DNA from 3 places in the Brevibacillus sp. NPDC058079 genome. Region 3 is predicted to be linked to each of the others. Evidence: riboswitches for the same ligand, from Rfam matches in the RefSeq annotation. Region 3 holds a riboswitch; each other region holds the start of a gene.
What was found. Region 3 has a riboswitch for cyclic di-GMP ahead of ACFVS2_RS24450 (methyl-accepting chemotaxis protein). Riboswitches for the same ligand answer to the same signal wherever they lie in the genome.
Positions count from the first base shown of each region.

Region 1: another riboswitch for cyclic di-GMP. It lies ahead of ACFVS2_RS23770 (N-acetyltransferase); the one in region 3 lies ahead of ACFVS2_RS24450 (methyl-accepting chemotaxis protein).
Region 2: another riboswitch for cyclic di-GMP. It lies ahead of yfmT (benzaldehyde dehydrogenase); the one in region 3 lies ahead of ACFVS2_RS24450 (methyl-accepting chemotaxis protein).

Region 1 covers NZ_JBHVSO010000008.1:310,884-318,558, reverse strand. Annotated here, with positions in the region: gene yhbH (sporulation protein YhbH) at 1-613, shown strand, start outside; gene ACFVS2_RS23785 (YiaA/YiaB family inner membrane protein) at 700-987, shown strand; partial or broken gene ACFVS2_RS34610 (alpha-helical endospore appendage domain-containing protein) at 1,056-1,307, opposite strand; gene ACFVS2_RS23780 (alpha/beta hydrolase) at 1,377-2,426, opposite strand; gene ACFVS2_RS23775 (methyl-accepting chemotaxis protein) at 2,548-4,038, opposite strand; gene ACFVS2_RS23770 (N-acetyltransferase) at 4,031-4,585, opposite strand; cyclic di-GMP riboswitch class I at 4,777-4,860, opposite strand; gene ACFVS2_RS23765 (peroxiredoxin-like family protein) at 5,034-5,696, opposite strand; gene ACFVS2_RS23760 (Crp/Fnr family transcriptional regulator) at 5,781-6,458, opposite strand; gene ACFVS2_RS23755 (DNA alkylation repair protein) at 6,458-7,297, opposite strand; gene ACFVS2_RS23750 (hypothetical protein) at 7,431-7,616, shown strand.
Region 2 covers NZ_JBHVSO010000005.1:210,426-218,100, reverse strand. Annotated here, with positions in the region: gene ACFVS2_RS16900 (hypothetical protein) at 20-1,438, opposite strand; gene ACFVS2_RS16895 (M14 family metallopeptidase) at 1,572-3,245, shown strand; gene ACFVS2_RS16890 (methyl-accepting chemotaxis protein) at 3,308-4,189, opposite strand; gene yfmT (benzaldehyde dehydrogenase) at 4,220-5,677, opposite strand; cyclic di-GMP riboswitch class I at 5,763-5,848, opposite strand; gene ACFVS2_RS16880 (methyl-accepting chemotaxis protein) at 6,026-6,970, opposite strand; gene ACFVS2_RS16875 (hypothetical protein) at 6,995-7,675, opposite strand, start outside.
Region 3 covers NZ_JBHVSO010000009.1:136,277-143,951, reverse strand. Annotated here, with positions in the region: gene cshA (degradosome RNA helicase CshA) at 1-280, opposite strand, end outside; gene ACFVS2_RS24455 (transporter substrate-binding domain-containing protein) at 533-1,390, opposite strand; gene ACFVS2_RS24450 (methyl-accepting chemotaxis protein) at 1,508-3,481, opposite strand; cyclic di-GMP riboswitch class I at 3,554-3,654, opposite strand; gene ACFVS2_RS24445 (formate--tetrahydrofolate ligase) at 3,793-5,421, opposite strand; gene ACFVS2_RS24440 (FAD-binding oxidoreductase) at 5,569-6,933, opposite strand; gene ACFVS2_RS24435 (TRAP transporter large permease) at 6,950-7,675, opposite strand, start outside.

The DNA of each region.
Region 1 (7,675 bases), on a different contig from region 3:
AGGCTACAGTGATATGGAGCTGGGGATCACCGATGATGACCTGCGCTTCAAGACGTGGGAAGAGATCATCAAGCCACATTCCAATGCTGTCATTATTGCGATGATGGATACTTCCGGATCGATGGGCGTGTTTGAAAAGTATATCGCCCGCAGCTTCTTCTTCTGGATGGTACGTTTTCTGCGCACCAAGTACGAAAAAGTCGAGATCGTCTTCATTGCCCATCATACGGATGCGAAGGAAGTAACGGAGGACACCTTTTTCTCGAAAGGGGAAAGCGGGGGGACGATCTGCTCCTCTGCCTACAAGAAAGCGTTGGAGATCATCGATAGCCGCTACCCAACATCGCAGTACAACATTTACCCGTTCCATTTTTCCGATGGCGACAACCTCACGTCTGACAATGAGCGTTGCGTAAAGCTGGTAAAAGAGCTCATGGAGAGATGCAACATGTTCGGCTATGGCGAAGTGAATCAGTATAATCGTCATTCAACCCTCATGTCAGCATATCGCCACATCAAAGAGCCGAAATTCATGCATTGTGTCATTCGGGAAAAGGGCGAGGTATATAAGGCATTGCGTACTTTCTTTGGCAAGAAGGAAGCTGTGAAGTAATCATAGAGGCAACCGGGCGAGAAATCGTCCGGTTGACTTATATTTGCTTGCATGAGCCACATGAACAAAATGTGAGGGATGTTACTATGTATCCACAAAAGCATCGGATGCGCAACACGGGAGCCTTCACTTTCTTGGCATACTTTACATTGGGCGCAGGTGTACTGCTATTTTCCATCGGTTTATACAATGCAACAGGTCTTCAGCTGCACGAAAAGGGGTATTATATCGCATGTATGCTTCTGGTAGCAGTTGGATCGATTTTGACGCAAAAAGTAGTGAGAGATAATGCAGAGGATCGAGCGATTATCGAGGAACAGGAAAGAGAATTTAATTTGAAGGTATCGAAAGCGGAGAAAGATACGCCGAAATAGCCCTGTTTACATATGGGTGGTCCGGTTAATCCAGTTGACCCTGTAGAAACTTCGGAGTCTAGTATTCTCGTTAGAGTATCGCAGAGCAGCATCTCTTTTTGAATGACTGTCTGTAGCATATTTTGAACACTCGTATTCAGTAGTAATAAATCACTGAGCGATACAGGCTGAGTAAATCCTGGCATCGTTCCGAGTGCATACTGAATCTTTTCTGCTTCCGCATTGACGATATGACCGAGCCCCAATTCTTCTAAAGCGATCGAGGCTAAAAGTAATGTAATGGCATTCTCACGAGTAAGGCTGATTGGATGTTCACCCAATCTGGTCAAAATTGGACGGGGATGCAGCTATCGGCGGAACCAATGATTCGCAAAAGAAAACCGTCAGGGTCATGCCCTGACGGTTTTTCGAATGAGCTCTATAAACTCCGCTGCTTTCTCGATGTGTGGAGCATGCCCCACATGTTCCATGACAATCTCCTGATAGGAACCCCCAGCGCGTTGATACTGTTCGAGCACGTCACGAATTTGGGAGACCATTGGCTGCGGGGGATAGTCGTCTTCCCCTGGCCATCCGGGGACATAGCCAAGCTTGCCCAGCGTACCGAAATCAGCAAGTGACTGATCCGAGATAATGGCATCATCCGCACCGCGAATCCATAAAATCGGACACTTCGGCTCAATCTGGACAATACCGGACAAATTTACGTATTTGGGAGAAATCGCATTCGTAATCCCTGTCGTCCCAGGAGCAACACCGGGCCAATCGTTTACGTATTCAAAAGCACCAGGGTAAAAGTCTTCTCCCGTTCTCGTAGAGAGTATCGCGCTCACATAACGGTCTTCCTGCTCTGGGCCGACTTGGAACGGGGGCTTGAAATAAAGCTGATTCATGACATTGCGAGGACTGGAGGGAGATTCATTACTCATATCTTTGGCTGCTATCCTTTTAACCAACTCGGAGTTGACGGCTCCTCCACCCGAGCCTGAAAAGCTGCTGTAGCAAGGGGTGCCAGCTATATCCTTGGTTCCACCAAAGCCGTAAGGGGACATGGGGGCGATTAGAATCAGGGAGCGGACTTCCTGCGGGTGATCGATGGCAAACTGCATCACGATCCCTCCACCCAAAGACCAGCCGGCAAGATGGATAGGTGTTGGCAAGTCCAATGCCCGAATAAACGAATGAAGGTCATCCGACCAGTCTCGCAAACCGCGTGTTGCATCGATAGGCAATGCTTCACTTGCTCCATAGCCACGCATATCAGGTGCATACACACGGTACTGGTCACATAGAGCCGCAATGGTATCATCCCAGAACAAGTTGGCTGATGCATTGCCGTGAATGAGGAGAAGCGGTTCTCCTTCCGGTACGCCTGCTGTCAGGTGGGAAACAAGCAATCGATCTGTTTGAATCGTTTTTGTTTCGATTCGTGCATCCATCAATGATGTGCCTCCTTTCATTGTAAAAGAACATAAATATCAGAATATTTACATTATATATCTATTCAGTTACAAAATGAGAAAAGAAAACAACCGCCCGTGAAAGGCGGTTGCAGGAAGGTTACATATGGAGACCACGCATCTGTTGTTCGATTTTTTCAAAGCCGCCAGAAACCTTAACGACTTCGTCTTTTTGCTCAGAAACGAGAACAAGCACTTCTTCCAGGCTCTCTTTGTTCTTGTCGGTAATATCTGCGTTGACTTCTACTTTTGCGCCGACTTCCTGAATCATGCTGTGAACATGGATGATGAACTCTTGCAGGTTTTTCGTTTTATCCGCAAAGTTTTGCATGTAGTTGTCTACATTGGTGAACATTTCTTGCACTTCGAGGATGCCCTCGCTATTTTTCTCAAAAGAAGTCTGTGACTCGGAAATCATATCCGATACCAGCTTCATTTTTTCGCGAATGGTCATCAGCAGGCTCGAGATCGACTCAGAGGATAGCTTGGAGGATTCAGCCAGCTTGCGTACTTCATCTGCTACGACAGCAAATCCTCGGCCGTGTTCGCCTGCGCGAGACGCTTCAATCGTGGCATTGAGTGCCAACAGATTGGTTTGTGCAGAAATCTCGGAAATGGTTTGAATGATTTTCCCAATCGATTCGGTTTCTTTATTGAGCTCTTGAATCAGTTGGTTCGTACCTTGGATGTCCGTGATGAATCGTTCAAAGTCATTGCCGATGTTGCCAATGCGTTTGCCGCTCTCGCTAGTGGCTTCTTTGGTCGATTCTACGTACTCATGCATCTCTGTAACAGAGCGAGTCATATCCTCAACTTGCAGATTCGTCGAGCTCATTTCCCGACGCAGCTCGTCCGTATTGCTGGTCTGGACCGTAAAGGACTCCATAATGTCTTGCAGGGAAGCGACGGTTTCGACTGCTCGAACATTCACGCCGTCCGTCACCTGGTTCAAATTCTCTTGATAGTCTTGCATAGAGGTGAGTGATTCATTGATTTGATCCAGAACACGTTGCAAAGATTCCTTCGAGGCAATCGCTTCTTGCTTTTGTTGCTCACTTTCCTCTTGCAGCTTGTTATTGAATACAGCATGCATCATGCTCGTGACAGAGACGAAGCAGAAGGTAAGCAGGAAGTACATCAGATCAAGATTGTTAGTCGAATGGAAAATCGTTTCTCTCTGTGTCAGGAAGTAGTAAGAGACAATACCCAATGTCGATACAATCGTCAAAATATTGATGAGTCGGTCTTGATAAATCCCCATGACTGCTACAAAGAACATAATGGTCATGATATTGATCATATGCGGGTCTAGTCCAACTACGATGAACATGAAGATCCCGATTACGGCGAAGTTGAAAAACTTCATGAAGGGCGCTGCTTTTTCACGGAAGCTCGGGCGATTGGAGATGTAAGTAAAAGGTGCCAGCACACCATACAAAATACCCAGTATCGTGAAAACGAATGTGTACGATACGCCTAGAAAAAGGTTTAAGACCTGAACAACCGTAATAATACTTGCAAATACGATTACGACCCAATTGTTTCTTCTTCTCAATAGATCAATGTTATCAATGTTATCCATGTTACCCACCTACCTCGACTTTTACTTGGTTGGATGACGACGAATTGTACCAGGAATATTTCGGATCGTGCTTATTGTCATAGACATCTTTTAGATGAAAGAGGGTCGGAATAGCATCGGCCCCTTTGTAAAAGACGATATCTTTGGTTTGAGTCGCTTTTACTTGATACTTCTTGTTAATGAACGAAAAAAAAGTCGGATCTGCTACCCCAATTGCGTGGGTATAATCATGCTTTTCAGCGTAATCTATCATCAAGCAAATTCCTTTTTGCCCTAGTTGTCCACGGTATTTCGGCAAAACAGCAAGACTGTCTACCTCCATTACTTTCATATCTTCTGTAACAACATCCTGAAAAAGTGATTTCATATAAGCATTTGATTCGGAAAAGGGCGTCATTTCAAATGTTCCACCTGCTTCACCGTCTTCGGCAATTAAGAGGAATTGTGCGGAGCCTTCTTTCGCGTACTCCATCTCGAAGCCCATGCTTGTCCATACTGTTTCTTTGATTTCATGAAATTTTGCTAACTCTTGTACGGTTTCTACTTGTTTGTACATAACTTCCCCACTCCATCATTTTCTGATTACCGTGTTGTGTATGTTTGACGTCTCAAAAGTTATGTTTTTCCATCCGTTACGAAAATGAAAGTGCTTTCATCCTCCTTTCAAAAAACGAAACACAAAAAAAGGCCGTTCCATTGAAATGGAACAACCGAAGCTACCAACATCAAAAAAAATGGTCTCAAGATGATGGCAACCCGGCTATCATGGTCAAAGACTGTAGACCCGTGGTTTTGCGTCGCCACCTTTCGATGACTTTGCCTTTTGCATTTTTTAGCAAAACTTGTAAAAGTGTGTCGAATTTTGCTAGATATAATCATGCAAAATATAAGCCAAAAGATATATCTTTGTCAAGTTTTGGTAGGGAAAAGAAACTAATTGTTTATAAAGCTTAGACGTACAAAAAACCAGTTGTGGTATCAACTGGTTCTTCGTTATATAGGCGTTAGGTTAGGGTACGCAGAATGTCTAAAACTTCAGTTGGCTCCATTCGCTTTTTGTAATCTGGATCTAAGCATGCTAACCGGATTACGCTCTGGTTGTCGAGGATATAAGTAGCAGGAATGGGGAGCGTCCAAGAATCGTCACTATTAAAATGCTTGAGATCAATATCCAATGATCGGTAGGTATCCTGTAAAGAATCAGGCAGTCTGAATTTGAGTTTATATTTTTCTGCTACCTGGTTATTGGTATCGCATAACACGGGAAAGCTCAGTCCGTTTTTCTCTTGCATAGTAAGAGAGTGTGCAGGAGATTGTGGGCTAATGGCAAACAATTGGGCACCCAGAGAGGCTATCGTATCGATCTGTTTTTGGTATGCTTGCAGCTCCAAATTGCAGTAGGGGCACCATGATCCACGGAAAAACGTGAGGACGATGGGACCCTTTACGATTTCTTCCGACAAGGTAATGGTCTTGCCAGTGTGATCGTTCAATGTGAAATCAGGCGCCATCGAACCAATCGGTAAGCCCTTTGCCTGTCCAGAGATCCTCAGCTCCTCGATTGATCTTGTAAATGAATCTGTTACTTCACGAGTGAGGAAGTCTGCTATTTGAATGGTTGTATAATCTAGCTCTTCGCGCAGGCTCTGAAAATGTGGTTTATCCATATGTCGTTCCCCTCTTTTTCGAAAGAATAGTAGAAGCCATAGCTTTACGATATCTTTCTTTTGGAGGGAAAGATGTAAACTGGATTACATCTTCTTTAAAATGTTGTCCCGATGAATGGAAATGGTTTTAAAGCCTGTTTGAATTAGTTCTTCTCTTGCTAAAGCACGTAATGCTACCGTCACAGCTTCCCTGGATGCCCCGACAAAATGGGCGAGCTCTTGATGGGAAAGAGGTAACTCAATTTGTTGAAACGCAGAACTGTTAGGATTGCCAAATTGGTCGGCAAGCCTTACTAACGTGGAAATAATGCGATCTTGTAAAGGGAGAAGGGCAAGATTTTCGGCTGCTTGGCTGATCGAAACCATTCTATCGCTAATGAGCCTCATGATCTTCATCATCAGTTGCGGGTGTTCGATTATGTAGCTCTCAAATTTTGCTTTGCTCATTTTACAAATGAGGCAGTCTTCGATGGTTTCTATATACATCTCCCGTGTACCTAATGAGAGCAAATCCACTTCTCCAAACACATTGCCTTCCCCAAGGATATCAAATGTAAACTGCCGACCATCCCGATTTACTTTATATAAACGTACTTTCCCCTCTTTGATGAAGTAGAAGCCCTCTGAAAAAGTTTCTGGTGTTTGAGTGCACGTATTTTTGGGGAAAGGGGTTAAGGAGGTTAATTGATCGATTAAGCGCAAACTTTCCTCGGATAATGAATTCAACAAATAAAATTGGGATAAATATGTGATTCGGTTCATCATTTCTTTTCGGTTTGGGTCTTCAGGATGGTTCTTTTCGCTTTGGTTACAATTCTTTTCGTTTCCTTTGAATCAGAGATGCTTAGCCACTCGTCACAAAGCTGTATCACCCAGCTTGGTTGTGATTTACTCGCATCGTTCAACCAATTCCCTACAGAATCTTGAACATATTTAGATGGATCTGACTTCACTGGCGTGAGCAAAGGCAGGCAGCGAGCAGGCTCATTTTTCAATGCGTCAATATGTTTACACCAGACACCTCGTGGGCGTGTGGCCTCTACCGCAAAGCGGCGAATATTTTCGTCGGTATCTAGTACCCATTCGCTCAGAAGTTGAATGGAATGGTTCAGTTCATGCACGAGAGAATCTCGAATCGCCATCCATGCGATCTCTCTCACTCCAAAATGATGATTTGCCGCAAATTTTCTTATTTGCCTTAGTTTTTCTTCGACCGATAAGGTGTTGTCCAAGCCAATGATATAGGCACTCCAACAACGTACACTGTCTGACTTGTGGGTAGCCAACGATAGGAAAACGGGAGACGTAGCTATGGGTTCACCCGATTTGTGTAAGATCGCAAGTAGTTCTTGTCCAATCAGACGGATAGCCTTCATTCCGCTCGTAGATCCCGTTTCTTCTAATTGATCAACAAGTGGAGAGACATGCGCATCTAATTGAACATGAGGCAGAACGCTTCGTAACAGATGAATATGATCCACAGCCTGCCATTCAGTCAAATTGACGCTTTCTAATTCTCCAGCATAAAGGAGTGCTAATACATTTTCAGGGATGAGCGAGGCTTTAACTGCTCCTTTTCTCGTGTGTACCGAATCCGGCATTTTCACCAAACCCCTTTTCACTGAAATGATAGACATTCAAAACGGAATAGCTGCAACAAAAGTATACATAAAAATCACCCGTAACAAAAATTTTCCAACTATCCGATAACTAGAAGGAATAGGAGGGGATTTTATGAAGGAAGTAAAAGTGATTCAATTTTACTTTTCCGGAGGCGGTGAAACGATTAGCATCGAATCGACGGAACCGGAAGAGATCATTCAAATGGTCGCTAATCAAAGCGACGGATGGCTCCAGTATGATGATGTTGTCATCAACGTCAGAAATGTTTCGTATATCAAAGTACGCAATCAGGCGTAAGGATAGGAAAAGGGCGTCAAGCTCCGATACGAAAAAGCTCTCCTTTGAATGTGGAGGGC
Region 2 (7,675 bases), on a different contig from region 3:
CGGGTCACAATTCTATCTGTTAACGGTACTGAACATTATTCAGCTGCATCCACATCAATTTACTGTCAATCAACATGGCAAGCGTCATCTCATCCATCCCGTGCAGTTGACGGTACAAGCGCTGCGTTTCGACCAAGTCATTGTAAGTCAAGAACGGATAGTCCGGCCTGCCGAATGTCCCGTCCGGAAAATAAGCGTAATGCAAATCGCCATTTCCGAGAATCCACTGTGCTCCGAGGTTGACCACACCGTAGAGCATGGAGTCTGCTAAGTCTCTGTCTGTCTGGTCCCCGAATTGCAGGTAGCTTTTGTAGAGAAAATTGATTTCCGCCAACTGATGATTCAAAGAAACATGTGTCTGAATCATTGGATTCGTTGCTGTCGCGTAGTCGGCAACTAGCCACCCTTGCTGTACACCAGCGATGACAAAACGGTTCATGGCTGCGTGATTGTGAAAGTAAGAAACATATTTTTTCGCAGATTGGCAAAAGTCCTTATCTTGATACTGATCACAGCCCCGCAGCATCAGATCAGCCGCTCCTGTGTTGAATCTCGTATCGTAAAAGCCCTCTGGTATCCCGTAATCGCCACTTAACCACAAGGAGCGCGGCTGCGTCTTCCAGTATCCCTCAGGCTCCTGCTGCTTTAGGCTCGCTTTCAGCATCACATAGCCCATATCCCGGGCAGCTTTGCTTCCTCCGGTATATAAAAAGGAGCGAAGGACATAATTTTCAGGAATCCGCCAAAAAGAGGACTCCGATGTCGGCTCGTACGTTGAAGGGCTTTGATAGTAATACCCATCGTACAGCCATTTTGCCTTTTCCGTAACGTCCAAGTTAAGCCAGACGCTGTCAATCGATAGTTCTCCCCAAGGAACGAGCGGATCTCTCGAATCGAGCGCCCACATTTCGCTGATAAAACCTGCTTTCATCGGCAGCTTGATCACCAGCTCGACACCAGAAGACGTCTGTTTTACTTCGACTGGCACCGACAATGCCGGCTTTTCTTCAATCGTAGCTCTACCATTATCCACGTAGGTAATGGGCTTACCTAACCAAATATACCTGCCCTCTGTCTCTACAAAACCAGAGGAAAGCGGAAGCGTCTGGACTTGATCAAGCGTGACAACCTTCCAATACGGTTTCTTCGACTCATCATAAGCTCGATAGCGGAACATTATGTTCTGACTGTTGCCCTGAATTGGGATGGTGAAAACGTAGGGCATCATATTGCGCTGACCTGTCATTTTATGGGCCCAATACGTGACACCATCTGGGAATCGAAATTCTTGTTTTTGGTGAATCGCGCCATTCAGGTGCTCAACATTCTCTGTTTCTGTTGGTTTTTTCCATTCGTTTGCAGAAATATCGCTCGGAAAGAAACTACTTACGGCGATGGCCGTCATCAAAAGGAGCATTCTGCTGATTTTTCTGACCATGTCATCCCCCTATTCTATTAAAGGAGAACCGAAAGTCCTACTTTAAAATGAATATTTCGTAACGATTATTATTTTTATAATAATCTGATAAATTAATCATAGGTGTCTAATTCTATTTCGCAGGAGGGATTTTATGGACAAGAAAGTACGCTACGTTGTTTCTACAGCACTCGTAATATCTCTGTTCACCAGCCCCTCAATCATCCATGCCACCCAAGCTGAACCACAACCCCACATTCCTTATTACGGAATAGGTCCAACCTATGTACAGCCTGCACAGATTGAGAGCTTGTTTCCCAAGCCAACTATCCAGTTTGGGACACCCGGCTTTCAAGAAGGAAAAGAAGCTTTTACGTCCCAGGAAGAAATGATGGCTTACATAAGCAAATTGGCTACAGGCAACAAGGAAATCAAGCTGCTATCCATCGGTACATCCTTGGAAGGTCGCGATATCCCCCTGCTCCTATTCAGCAAAGACCACGGCAAGCTCAAACAAAACAAGGAGAAGCCACTCATCTGGCTACAGGCACAAATCCACGGAAATGAACCCGCCTCTGGTGAATCTGCTCTTGTGATCGCCAAATGGCTGGCAGAAGGAAAACTTGGCACCGATCTCCTGGATAAAGTAAACGTTGCGATTGTTCCTCGCATCAACCCCGATGGCTCCTACCAGTTCAAACGTTACATCGCGACAGAGCTGGATGCCAACCGCGACTACATGAAGGTAGAATATCCAGAGGTGCAAGCCGTTCACCAAGCCATCAATGCCTATCAACCTGATGTGGTGCTTGACGCCCATGAATACGGCGTCTCTTCCAGCCAGCTTCACGATGTTGGGGAAAAAGGCGCAATCTCTTCCTACGATGTTCTGATCTCCTCTGCGAAAAACTTGAATATCCCCGCCAACCTGCGCAACATGTCAGACAACCTGCTCTTGGCTGACGTTCAAAAAGCACTCGATAAGGAGCAACTTTCTCATCACGCATACTATACGCTGGCAAAAGGCAAGGACGGAAAAGTGACCGCAACAGAAGGCAGCACAGAGACGAGAATCGGACGCAATGCCTTGGGATTGAAAAACACGTTGACGTTTTTGGTGGAAACACGCGGCATCGGCATTGGACGCGCCGATTTTGAGCGCCGTGTATACAGCCAGGCCATGACTCACGCTGCTGTCATCCAATCAACAGCGGCCAACGCCAAAGCAATCAAGTCCGCCGTGACGCAGGCACGCACAGAAATCACGGAAAAAGGCAAAAAGGCAAACGACAACGACAAACTCGTCATCCTGAGTGAGAATAAGCGAGTACCGGGTCAATCTCTCGAAGTGGTCGATCTAGCCAAGGCAAAAAAAGTGTCTACCCCCATCGACTGGGTAAGCTCTACGGATGCCTATCCCGTGCTCGAACGAGAGCGTCCCACTGCTTATCTCATGCCTCCTGGCTACCATGACGTTGCAGCCAAGCTAGAATTGCTCGGTGTTTCAGTAATCAAGCTATCAAAAGAAACGACCATAGCGGTAGAAAGCTACACCATTTTGGAAAACAAGGTGAATACGATTTACGAGAATGGGCATTTCACCAACCAAGTGACTGCAAATGTAACAGAAACAACGAAAACCTTTCCTGCGGGCAGCTACGTGTTCAGCATGGCCCAGCCAAACGCCAACTTCATAGCATTGGCCTTGGAACCGGAATCAGTAGACAGCTACGTCACCTTTAACTTCTTGCCGCTTGAAAAGGGCGATGAAGTCCCAGTGTATCGCTATATGCTGGAGCAATCGCTACCCACCACACAAAAGAACTAAAGGAAAAATTCCCCTCTCTAAAGTTAGACTCCTGAGAGGGGAATTTTGTTACATGTATGGGCTTACTTTATTTCAAACACTTCTTGGGAAAGCCCTGCCAGCTTTTGCGTATTGTCGCTCACTTCGACCATCGTCGCAGAAATTTCCTCCGTAGCAGCTGCCTGACTCTCCATGGTTTGATTAATCAATGCAATCGAATTTTGCAGCAGGGTTATCAAATCCCGGATGGAATCTGTGGTTTGCTTGATTTTGTCTGCATTCGCCCGCGAATCCGTTGCCATATTGCGAACCTCATTCGCAACGACAGCGAATCCACGCCCAGCATCTCCTACCCGCGCAGCCTCAATGCTCGCATTCAGTCCCAAAATGTTACTTTGATCAGCGATTTTTTTCACGGCGAGAGTAATTTGCTCGATCTCAGTCGTACTTTGGCTCACATCGTTGGCTTGCTCTGAGATTGCCTTCATTTGCTCGTTCAAATTCCCGATCTGCATGGCCATCTCTTGTGTGGTGGCACTGACCTGCTCGACGACACTCGAGAGATTTGAGGCAATTTCATATAGCTCATTGGCTCGCTCCATACTGGATCCAATGCCGACACCGCCGATGACTTTTCCCGTATGATCATGCAGGGGGATCGCCCGTGCGACGAGAGGAAAACCAAATAATTCTTTGGGGACCATCATCGCCTGCCTGGTGTTTTTACGAATCGCGTTGGTGATCACATCTCCTTCTTGGAGTGGATCACCTGGCTTGACTTGCAGCGCAAATGTTTGGGCAGGCACATTACGTAATAACTTTTCCGTGTCGTAGACCCCAATGGTAATGTCATCGGTGAGTAAATCATTTAAATAAGGGGCAACCTTGATGAACGCCTCGAGCAGTTCTGCGTTTTTCCCCTTTTCGGAAGCTTCTGTTTCGTTCCATTCCACGTAACCGTTCATGACCCTCTTCACCTCTATATTTTGCTGGCATTAGTACGGAAATTGGCGCTTTTTGTGTTGAACCGAAATCCATTTCAGCGTAGTGAACTCTTCTAAACTCCATTGACCATTCAAACGTCCCAACCCGGAGTGCTTTTCACCACCAAACGCCACGATTGGTTCGTCATTGATCGTTCCATCGTTGATGTGAATCATGCCGGTCTCCATTCGTTTTGCCATCTGGGCACCTCTCTCCAGATCGCGTGTATGAATCGCCCCGGACAATCCAAATGGGGTCTCGTTCGCCATGCGAATCGCTTCTTCCTCAGAAGCAAACGACATGATGCAAACAGCCGGACCAAACAGCTCTTTGGATGCAATCGACATGTCTGTGGTCACTCCTGTCAAAACGATCGGCTCGACCACGTTGCCCTTTACTTCCCCTTTCAGTGCAGGAACGGCTCCTTCGCGTATCGCCTCATCGATCGTTGCCATCAGGTTGGTGACTTGCCGTTGATTGATGAGTGGACCGATTACCGTGTCAGGATCATTTGGGTCGCCTACCTTGAGTCCAGATACTTTTTCCACATACAGATCGAGGAATTTATCGTATACATCTTGGTGAACCAGAACCCGGTTAGCCGACATGCAAATCTGACCCTGGTGAGTAAAGCGGCTGAATACCGCTGCATTGACGGCATACTGGAGATCCGCATCCTCCAAAACAATCAGTGCACTATTGCCGCCCAGCTCCAAAATCGCCTTTTTGAAATGCTTCGCTGCCACTTGCGCGATATGGCTTCCTACTTGGCTAGAGCCTGTAAACGAAAGGATGCGCGGAATCGGATGGGAGACAAAACCATCGCCAATTTCAGCAATATCCGTCACAACGACGTTGATCAAGCCTTTTGGCAGACCTACATCTTCAAAAATTTTCGCTATGAGAGTCCCACCCGTGATTGGCGTGTGCTCATGTGGTTTGAGGACGACGCCGTTGCCCGTGCCAAGAGCTGGCGCTACGGACTTCATCGACAGATAGAACGGGAAGTTAAACGGACTGATGACGCCGACAACTCCTGCGGGAATCCGATACAAGCGATTTTCTTTTCCGTCTACGGGAGAAGGAAGAATTTTTCCTTCCATGCGTACCGGGAACGTAGCCGCCTCGCGAATAATATCCTTCACAAGCCCGATCTCAAAAAATGCCTTCAATCGGGTTCCACCTAATTCACGAATGATAATCTGAATGATTTCTTCTTCATTCTCTTCGATATAGTGAACAGCACGCTCCAACATTCGGGATTTGGTATAGGCATTCACTTCATCCCACTCTTTTTTCGCGTCGGCTGCCGCTTTGTAAGCCGCGTCGATATCCTCCAAATTTGCCATTTTGAATTCTGCAATGACTTCCCCGTTATAAGGGTTGATATCTTGCAATGTCTTTGCGCCAAGTCCGTCGCGCCACTCCCCATTGATGTACTGCTTGTCCAGTGTTTGAAGGATTGACATGCTTTAACCTCTCCCTTTTGTAAAGTAAATAGGCCCCCTTCGCATGAAAGGAGCCGTAAAACTAAAACAGCAAAATACACTGCTAGTCGGCAACCCGGCTGCCATCGTAACGTGTACATTAGGCCCGTGGCTTTGCGTCCCCAATTTTCAATGGGTTTGCCCATTCATAGCGAATGCTGGTATGATTTTGTCGAAAAAAGGAAAGTTATGGAGAATCTTACTTTGATTATAGTACTCAATTCCTAATAGTCAAACAGAAAAATGTAAAATTTTAGTGAACCAAATTGAACAAATACCAAAAAGTCCGCATCTCTTGGGATACGGACTCCTGATTCTTCTTCCTTATGATCACAATATCTTTTTGACATCCTTTACGCTCGTCGCGAGCATTTGCTCTACCGCGTTTGCGTCCCTCACATGCTTGGTCAGGCCTTCATTCAGCTCTTCCAGCAAGCCCTTCGCATCACTTACCTGTTGGGACACATCGTCTGCAAATCGCTTTTGGTGCGCGATGATTTCCATCACACCTGACACTTCGACATTCAGTGCCTGGAAAGCGTTCACGATCTGATCCGTCTTCTCCGCAGCATCCTTGCTGATAGAAAGTCCATTTTTGATCGCACTGCTGCTTTTTTCACTGTTGGACAACGCTTCTTTTGTTTCTTCCTGAATCTTGCCGATCAATTCTGCAATCGTCTTGGTCGAGTTCGCTGTCATCTCGGCCAGCTTCCGTACTTCATCCGCTACTACAGCAAAGCCTCGGCCTTGTTCACCTGCACGTGCCGCTTCTATCGCTGCATTCAAAGCGAGAAGGTTGGTCTGATTGGCAATGTCGCTGATCACCTTGACGATGCTCGTAATTTCCGAAGAGCGCTCTTCCAAGCGGCTCATGGACTTGGACGTATGGACCGATTCTTTGTCGAGCAGGCTCATGACTTCCACAACGTCCGTCATCGCCTTCTTACCTTCATCTGCACGAGCTACCGATTGTTTACAGATGTCCGTCAAGCGCTCTCCTCGATCCGACAGTTGGCTCGCAGATTCATCATCCCGCTCGTTAATGACCTGGATATTATCTACAACACGCTTCATCCTCGTCACCAATCGCACCGTTTGCTCGGATTCGGCGTTCATCGCTTGGTTCGACGTGAGAATCGCACCCATCTGTTCGTAAATACCGCGAAGCTCATGTTTCCAAGCGTCTTGGTGTCCTGCCATTGTGGTTGTGGGAGTTGCCACTGTCGTCGCTGCTGTCTCTTTTTCTGCTAGGCCTTTGTCTTTTTTCCAAAACATCCGCTTCTCTCTCCTTTGTCCCCATCAATTGTCACCTCGGCGGCTATATACGCGGGACTCGATTATTCCCGGATGTTGGTTCGCCAAGCTCAGCAAGTTTTCCAAGAAATAATAGTGACCCTCCAAGAGCTCCACGTCTTTACGCTCAAAATGCTTCGCCTGCAAATACTGCTGCATTTCCAAAGCATAGCGCTCCAGTTTATCGTGAAAATCGTTGGCACGAAGCATTTGCTCCACTTCTGGATATTCTGTTTTCAGGCGACTCAGCTCGCTATATACACGCCCACCCTCCAGAATCATCTGGTAGGCCGTACGCTCAAGCGTAGCTGTCGTAGCTGCCTCCTGCTCCTCACGCTCCTCGCGCAAAGCTGCCAAGTACGTGATAAAATGGTAGACAGTTAAAAACAATGGTCCTAAAAATAGAATGATCCCTGCTTTGTACACATGCTGATTGGACAAATTGCTGATGAGCAGGAACAAGTGAAACAAGATCGCACCCAACCATACATAGATGATGATTTGGTGATTGATCTTCCCTGCCTTTTGGTGGCGAGAAAAGGCAAAGGTAAGCCCGAGCAGATAAAAGGCAAGTAACGTAAAGCTGGCAGAAAACAAAGCCATCTCCATATCGATCAGCCAATCTGCGTCGGCGGGTATTTCGATAAAGAATTCAAAAGCGAGCACCAGCAGTGAGAACAGCAACCC
Region 3 (7,675 bases):
CAATTTTATTAATCTCTTCTGCAACCTGAACAGCCAGCTCACGAGTAGGAGTCAATACAACCCCTTGAATGTTTCCGCTTGTTTCATCCAAGCGTTCAATCAATGGAATACCGAATGCAGCCGTTTTACCAGTACCTGTTTGCGCCTGACCGATCAGGTCGCGTCCTTGCAACGCTACTGGAACGGTTTGATCCTGAATCGCTGTAGCCTCTTCGAAGCCCATATTGCTCAAAGCTCTAACAATGGAGTGATGTAAGCCAAAATCATTAAAAGTCGCCAATGAATGTCAGTCTCCTTTATCAATACCTTCATATATAAAATTCTCATAAAAAAGGGCACTATTCCTTACGATCCGGAACATGCCCTTTTATCCCCGATTGTACGTAGCACCCTAAAGAACATAGCTGTAATCGTACCATGCAATGCTTGAAAAAGCAAACTGCATATATACCCAAATCGTCCCAATTTGTGCTGATTCAGTTTGTAAAAAAAAGAAAGCAGCCCAGGACTGGGCTGCTTGTCTGTCATGGAATTATTTTACCCATTTGTTGTAAAGCTCATCGAACATTCCTTGCAGTTTCATCTCGTCCATCCACAGATCCAGGTAGTTAGCGAAGATGGTGTCTCCGCGATGGATCATGTACGCTTTTTCACTCTTTGTGAACGGGTTGTCGGTCAGAGCTGGATACAGGCGGGAATCTGCTTTGGAATACACAATCGCTTCCAGCGTATCTGTGATCATCACATCGTACTTACCGCTTGCTACCAGACCAGGAATGTCGAGGTTGTTTTGTTCAACCGTTACAGTTGCTTTTGTCAGATGCTCACGAACGAATTTTTCGTTGGTGCCACCTGGATTCACACCAATGCGCACCTCTGGCTTGTTGATGTCTGCTACACTCTTGTACTTGTCTTTGTCTTCTGCACGAATGAGCGGAGCTTTACCGAACATAATATAAGGATCGCTCATGTGTGCTTTTTTCTGGCGGTCTGTGTTGCGCGTAACGCCTCCGACAGCAATATCGAATTTATTTGCCAAGAGATCGTCCATCAGTGTCGGCCAAGAGGTTTGGACAAAACGAGCCTCTACTCCCAGGCTTTTTGCGAATTCTTTCATCGCATCGATATCGTAACCTTCGAATTGGTTTGTTTTCGGATTCAAATATGTAAACGGTTTGTAGTCCCCCGGAGTACCTACGAGGATGTAGCCTCTCGCGATGATTTCATCCAAACGGGATTCAAACTTCTTCGCTTGCGGTTTTTTAGCAGTTTCAGCAGCTACGGTTGTGACAGGCTTAACCGCTGTTGCGGCAAAAGCACCTGTTCCTGATGTCATGAGCATTGTTGCAGCGAGTGTGCTCGCCAAGATTGTTTTTGTAAATTTTTTCATCTGGTTTCTCCTCCTGTTAAACGGTAATGAATTTAGTTATCAGAAACAAACTCCATCATCCCTTAATGGCATCCCCCCTTTCAAAGAAAGAGGACTTACAACCTGTTGAGCTGCCTCCTACACAGTAAACCTGCCGATTCCTTGTTGTAATTCTTCTGCCACTGCGTTCAAACGCTCGACAGACTGGCCAATTTCCTGGATGGCTTGAAGCTGCTCTTCGGTTGCCTTTGCCACCGTTTGCGCGTCGAGTGAAGCATGTTTCGCAATGCTATGCATTTCATCTACAGAAGCACTCACCTGTTGGGAGCCTGCTGACATTTGTTCAGATGCTGCGGATACTTCCAAAATGTGCGCGGCAACGTTACGGGAAGATTCCAAAATATGCCCGAAGATTTCACGAACCTCTTCAACCAGTTGAATACCTTGCTGTGCGTTTTGGTTGCCCGCGGTCATGACCTCTACCGCATGATGAGTATCCTGCTGGATTTCCCCGATCAGCATCGCGATTTTGGATGCGGATTCTTCGGATTGGTTCGCCAGTTTTTTCACCTCTCCGGCAACGACAGCAAACCCACGTCCATGCTCGCCGGCACGTGCTGCCTCAATCGAAGCGTTCAAGGCAAGCAAATTGATTTGCGAGGTCAACTGACTGATCGTATCGAGAATGCCTTCGATTTCTTTGGAACGATTGTTGAGCTGCTCGATGGCTACTGTCGCCTTCGATGTTCCCTCGCCAATGCTTCCCATCTGGAGAACTGCCTGCTCTACCACAGCAGTTCCTTGTTCTGCCTGCTCTGTTGCTATCTGGGCAGCCTCTGAAACATATGCAGACGTCTCCGCGATTTTCACGATGCCTGCTGCCATGTCATTCATAGACAACGCGACATCCTGCGAGCTGGTGGCTTGCGCCTCTGCTCCCTCAGAAATCTGTGCAATAGACAAACCGATTTGGTTGATGTTTTCCGTCGCTTGTTTAATGCCTTCGGATACTTCCTGACTAAACTGCTGTACTTGATCAGATGACAGAGATACGTCTTCGATCAAATTTTTCAAGTGCGATACGGTCTGGTTAAAGTCACGGGACAGAACGGCAATCTCGTCTTTTCCATCAACCGTTACGGTCTCTCTCAAGTTCCCCTGCGCCACTACATTTACTGCGTGATTCAGACGCTCAATTGGTTTCACCATGCGTACAGCTAAGAAATAAACGAGGAGAACCCCAATTGCCAACACGATGAGGGAAATAACCATCAATCGGACTGACAGTTGATCGACAGGCGCATGCAGCTCCGCTACAGGTGCAGTGATGTATACGCCCCAGTTCAAACTGGTAGGAGAATAGGAAGCAAATCGCTCTGTATTCTCGTATATATATTGGGCGATTCCATGATTCCCTTGCTTGATATCTTCGAAAGCAGTCTGAAGCTCAAGAATCCCCAAGTCGAGAATCGATTCCTTCAGAATGTACTCGCTATTCGGATGATAAATAAATGTTCCTGTTTTGCTTACTAAAAAGGCGTAGCCGAATTCTCCAAATTTCTCCTCGGACACCTTTTTTTGGATTTCATTAATAGGAATAGTAGAACCGATATAACCGTATTGACGATTGTCCTTCATCAATGGAACGACAAGGGTCACGATGTTATTCCCTGTCCGCTTCGAAATGACTGGCTCGGAGACAACAACCTTCCCTTCCCCTTTACTAGCTTCCTTAATATGCGGACGATCCGAGATGTCGGTCACTTCTCCCATGAAATTGATCACTTTCTTACCACTTAAGTCATGCGAAAAGAAGAACGTCTCAAACTCAGGGTTTTTCTTTTGGGCTTCTTGAATGAGTTTCAGGTCGAATTCGACATTTTGATCAGCCGACATCAACCCTCCGATCGTACTTACAATCTCAATTTTTTCTTGAAAGAAACCATCGATACGAATCGAGAGATTGCTAGCTGACAACTCAGCTTCTTTGTCCAGACTGTCTGCTAAAAGATTGGAAGCACTCCAATAGCTTGCACCGCAAACCGTACCCAAACTAATAACCAACAGCAGGCACAAAACGATAATTAGCTTATTCTTCAAACTATTTCTCATACCGAATCACTTCTCCCTTCTCTTTTTTCAACAAAAAAAAGACTGCCCACCGACAGCCCATCATGACTACGGTATGGCAACCCGGCTGTCCTAGCTGCGAAAGTCATTTGACTTCCGTCCTTAGACCCGTGGCTTTGCGTCCCTACCTTTCAGCAGGTTTGCCTTTGTCATTCCTTGTTGTTTTTTCAATTTAAGTCCACTTTTTTTCAATCTCACCTTTCATTTCCCATAACTTTCCGCTAATAAACCTCGAAATGGAAAAAAAGCTGACAACCTTTTACAGTTGTCAGCGTTTTGTCAAACTTTTTTGATTAGCTTAATCCGATCACTTGCCCATCCTCGTCTACATATAACGATTCCGCAGCCGGCTTTTTCGGGAGGCCTGGCATCGTAACCAAGCTTCCGGTCAGTGCGACGATAAAACCAGCTCCTGCTGATATGCGCACTTCGCTCACTTGAATCGTGAAGTCAACAGGTGCCCCCAACAGATCAGCGCGATCCGTAAAGGAGTACGGTGTTTTCGCCATGCACACAGGCAGATGGGACATGCCCATTTCTTCTACCTTTTGCATCGTTTTCAATGCAAGCGGCGAAAAGACAACCCCTGATCCACGGTATACTTCTTTCACGACTGTTTCAATCTTGTCTTTTATGCTGAGGTCTTCCTCATACAAGAATCGGAAGGATGAAGGACGCTCTGCTGCACGAGTCACTTTTTCAGCTAGCTCGACACCGCCAGCTCCTCCTTCTGCCCATACTTTGGACAGCGCCGCTTCGGCTCCGGCCGCTTGGCACAGCGCAATTACGGCATCGACCTCTGCTTGGGTATCCGTCGCAAAATGATTGATAGCCACCACTGCTGGCACACCGAACTTCTCCAGGTTTTCCAGATGGCGCTTGACGTTTTCGAAGCCTTTTTCCAGAGCAGACAAGTTCTCCACTGCGAGGTCAGGTACTTTTACGCCGCCGTTGTATTTCAACGAACGAACCGTAATGACCACGACAGCAGCCGATGGAGTCAGACCTGCTTTTCTACACTTGATGTCAAAAAACTTCTCTGCTCCCAGATCCGCACCAAAGCCCGCCTCTGTTACCACGTAATCCGCCAGCTTCAAGGCCATCTTGGTTCCGATCACGCTGCTGCACCCATGCGCGATATTGGCAAAAGGTCCGCCGTGAATAATGACTGGAGTTCCCTCGATTGTCTGTACGAGATTGGGCTTGATCGCTTCCTTCAAGAGAACGCACATCGCATCGACCGCGTTGATTTCTTCTGCCCGTACTGGCTGATCATCAAAATCGTAACCAATAATGATATGGTTCAACCGCTCGCGCAAGTCTGCTAGATTCTCACTCAAGCATAAAATCGCCATGATTTCCGACGCGGTCGTAATCATGAAGCCATCCTCACGCGTCATTCCATTGCCGTCACCCAGACCAACAACGATGTTACGCAGTGCGCGGTCGTTCATGTCCATTGCCCGTTTCCAGACGATTTTCTTTGGATTGAGCCCACGCGGATTGCCATGGAAAATATGATTGTCGATCATCGCTGCCAACAAGTTATGAGCAGCTGTAATCGCATGAATGTCCCCTGTAAAATGCAGGTTAATTTCATCAGCCGGGAGAATTTGTGCTTGGCCACTTCCGGTTGCGCCTCCTTTGATCCCCATGCAAGGACCCAAGGACGGCTCGCGAAGCGCTGCAATTGTTTTCTTCCCGAGATAATTTAATGCTTGTGACAGACCAATCGTCGTAAGCGTCTTGCCTGCTCCCGCCGGGTTAGGGTTCATCGCTGTAACAAGAATCAGTTTGCCATCAGGGCGATCCTTCACTTGCTCCCATAGCTCATCTGATAGTTTGGCCTTATACTTTCCGTATAGCTCCAAATGCTGTTCTTCGATACCTGCAATCTTGGCAATTTCAACAATAGACTTCATGCTTGCCTCCCTGCCACACCAGAATGTAATGCACCAGTTACCAATCTTCTACATTCTGCATTTTTCCTTTTTCTCCTCTCCTCTTCGACACATTACGCAAAAGAAAAAGCCCACATTCCGACAAACGTTCAGAATGCAGGCTCTCTGTTATTTCTCGAAAATTTTTCCCGGATTCAAAATACCGTTCGGGTCCAGCACATGCTTCATGGCTTTCATAACGTCCAGTGCTTCTCCGTGTTCCTTGCGCTGGTATTTGATTTTCCCCACACCCACACCATGTTCTCCGGTGCAGGTTCCTCCCCGACTCAATGCGTATTCCACCAGATGGGCATTTACTTCCTCGGCACGCGCCACTTCTTCGGGGTCATTCAGGTCGATCATCAGGATAGCGTGATAGTTCCCATCCCCGACATGGCCTGCAATCGCTCCATCCAGCCCAGCGCGATCAATGGCTTGCCGCGCGTCCACAACTGCTCCTGCCAGTTCGGAAATCGGCAAGCAAACATCTGTCACCATCAGCTTTTTCCCGGGGGATTTGTGCAGGAAGGCATACGCCAGGTTATGACGAGCATCCCAGAGCTGCGTCCGCGCCTTCGAATCAGTTTCAAAAAGAAACTGCGTGCAGCCATGTCCATCGGCGATGTTCTGCGCAAAGTCGATATCATACGCGAGCCCTTGTTCACTGCCGTGGAACTCGATAAACAGCGTCGGTGCTTCCGGGTAGCTCGTTTCTTTGTACAGATTCACTTGTTGGATGGAACGTTCATCAACCAGCTCGATTCGCGCTACTTGAATACCCGCTCCGAGAATATCCACGACGGTATCGACAGCATCCTGCACGGAAGGGAAGCTGGCACGCGCCGCCGTTGTCGCCTCAGGGATGCCGTAAACACGCAAGGTCAGCTCTGTGAATACACCAAGCGTTCCCTCCGACCCGACAAACAGCCCAGTAAGATGGTAGCCTGAAGAGGATTTGGCTGTCATGCTCCCTGTACGGATGATACGTCCGTCCGCCGTCACCACTTCCAGATCGCGCACCTGATCACGCATTACGCCATAGCGGACAGAGGTTGTTCCGCTAGCGTTTGTAGCAGCCATCCCACCCAGAGTCGCGTCCGCGCCAGGATCGACGGAGAAAAACAAACCATGCTTTTTCAATTCTTTATTGAGCTGAGTGCGCGTCACACCGGGCTGGACTCTCACGAGGAAATCCTTCGGTCGCACCTCCAGCACTTGGTTCATCAAGGAAAAATCCATGCTAATTCCGCCCGAATATGGAATCGCGTGGCCTTCCAGACTGGTCCCCATGCCAAACGGCGTTACCGCAATGCGCTTTTCGTTGGCCAGCTTCATGATTTGACTGACTTCCTCTGCCGTCTGCGGAAATACGACCACATCCGGAAGATGCGGGGTATGGTACGATTCATCATGACTGTGGTGCTCCAGTATAGTGGGGTTGGTCGATACTCGTTCTTCCCCCAGCAGTCCCACTAACGCTTGCTTGTAATCCACGTTGGTTCCCCCTCCGTTACTTGCTCAAGTTAACAAGGAATAAGCTGATTTCAGGAATGTAAGTGATGAGCATCAAGTCGACGATCATGATGACCAAAAACGGGATCACCGCTCGCTCAATCTCCGTATTCTGGAGCTTCGCAATATTTCCTGCTACCAACAAATTGATCCCAACAGGTGGGGTCAGCATACCGATCGCGGAGTTGACGACCATGATCACCCCGAATAGCACCGGATCAATGCTCAAAGAATTCGTGATCGGCAGCAGGATCGGTGTCAGGAGAATGATCGTAACCGCCGTTTCCATGAACGTCCCCAAAATCAGCAGCAAGATGTTAATAATGAGCAACGTAATGATCGTGCTGTCGGTAATCCCCAGCATGAATTGCGCAATTTCCTGCGGGATGTTTTCCCTCGTCATCAGATAACCAAATGCATTGGCGGTCGCAATAATAAGCATGATGACCGCTGTCATGCTGGCAGAGCCCGCGAATATTTCCCCCAGGTCCTTCCACTTGATCTCCCGGTAGACGAAAAGCCCGACAACCAGACCGTAAATCACGGCTACCACTGCTGCTTCTGTCGGAGTAAAGACAGCTCCGTATATACCGCCAAGAATAATGATCGGCATGAGGATCGCCAAAATAGCGTCCTTGAATGCCTCCCATATCTCTTTAGACGTATGCTTCTCTCCGCCACCCCAGTTGTTTTTCTTACTGATCCAATACGAGTACAGGATCAG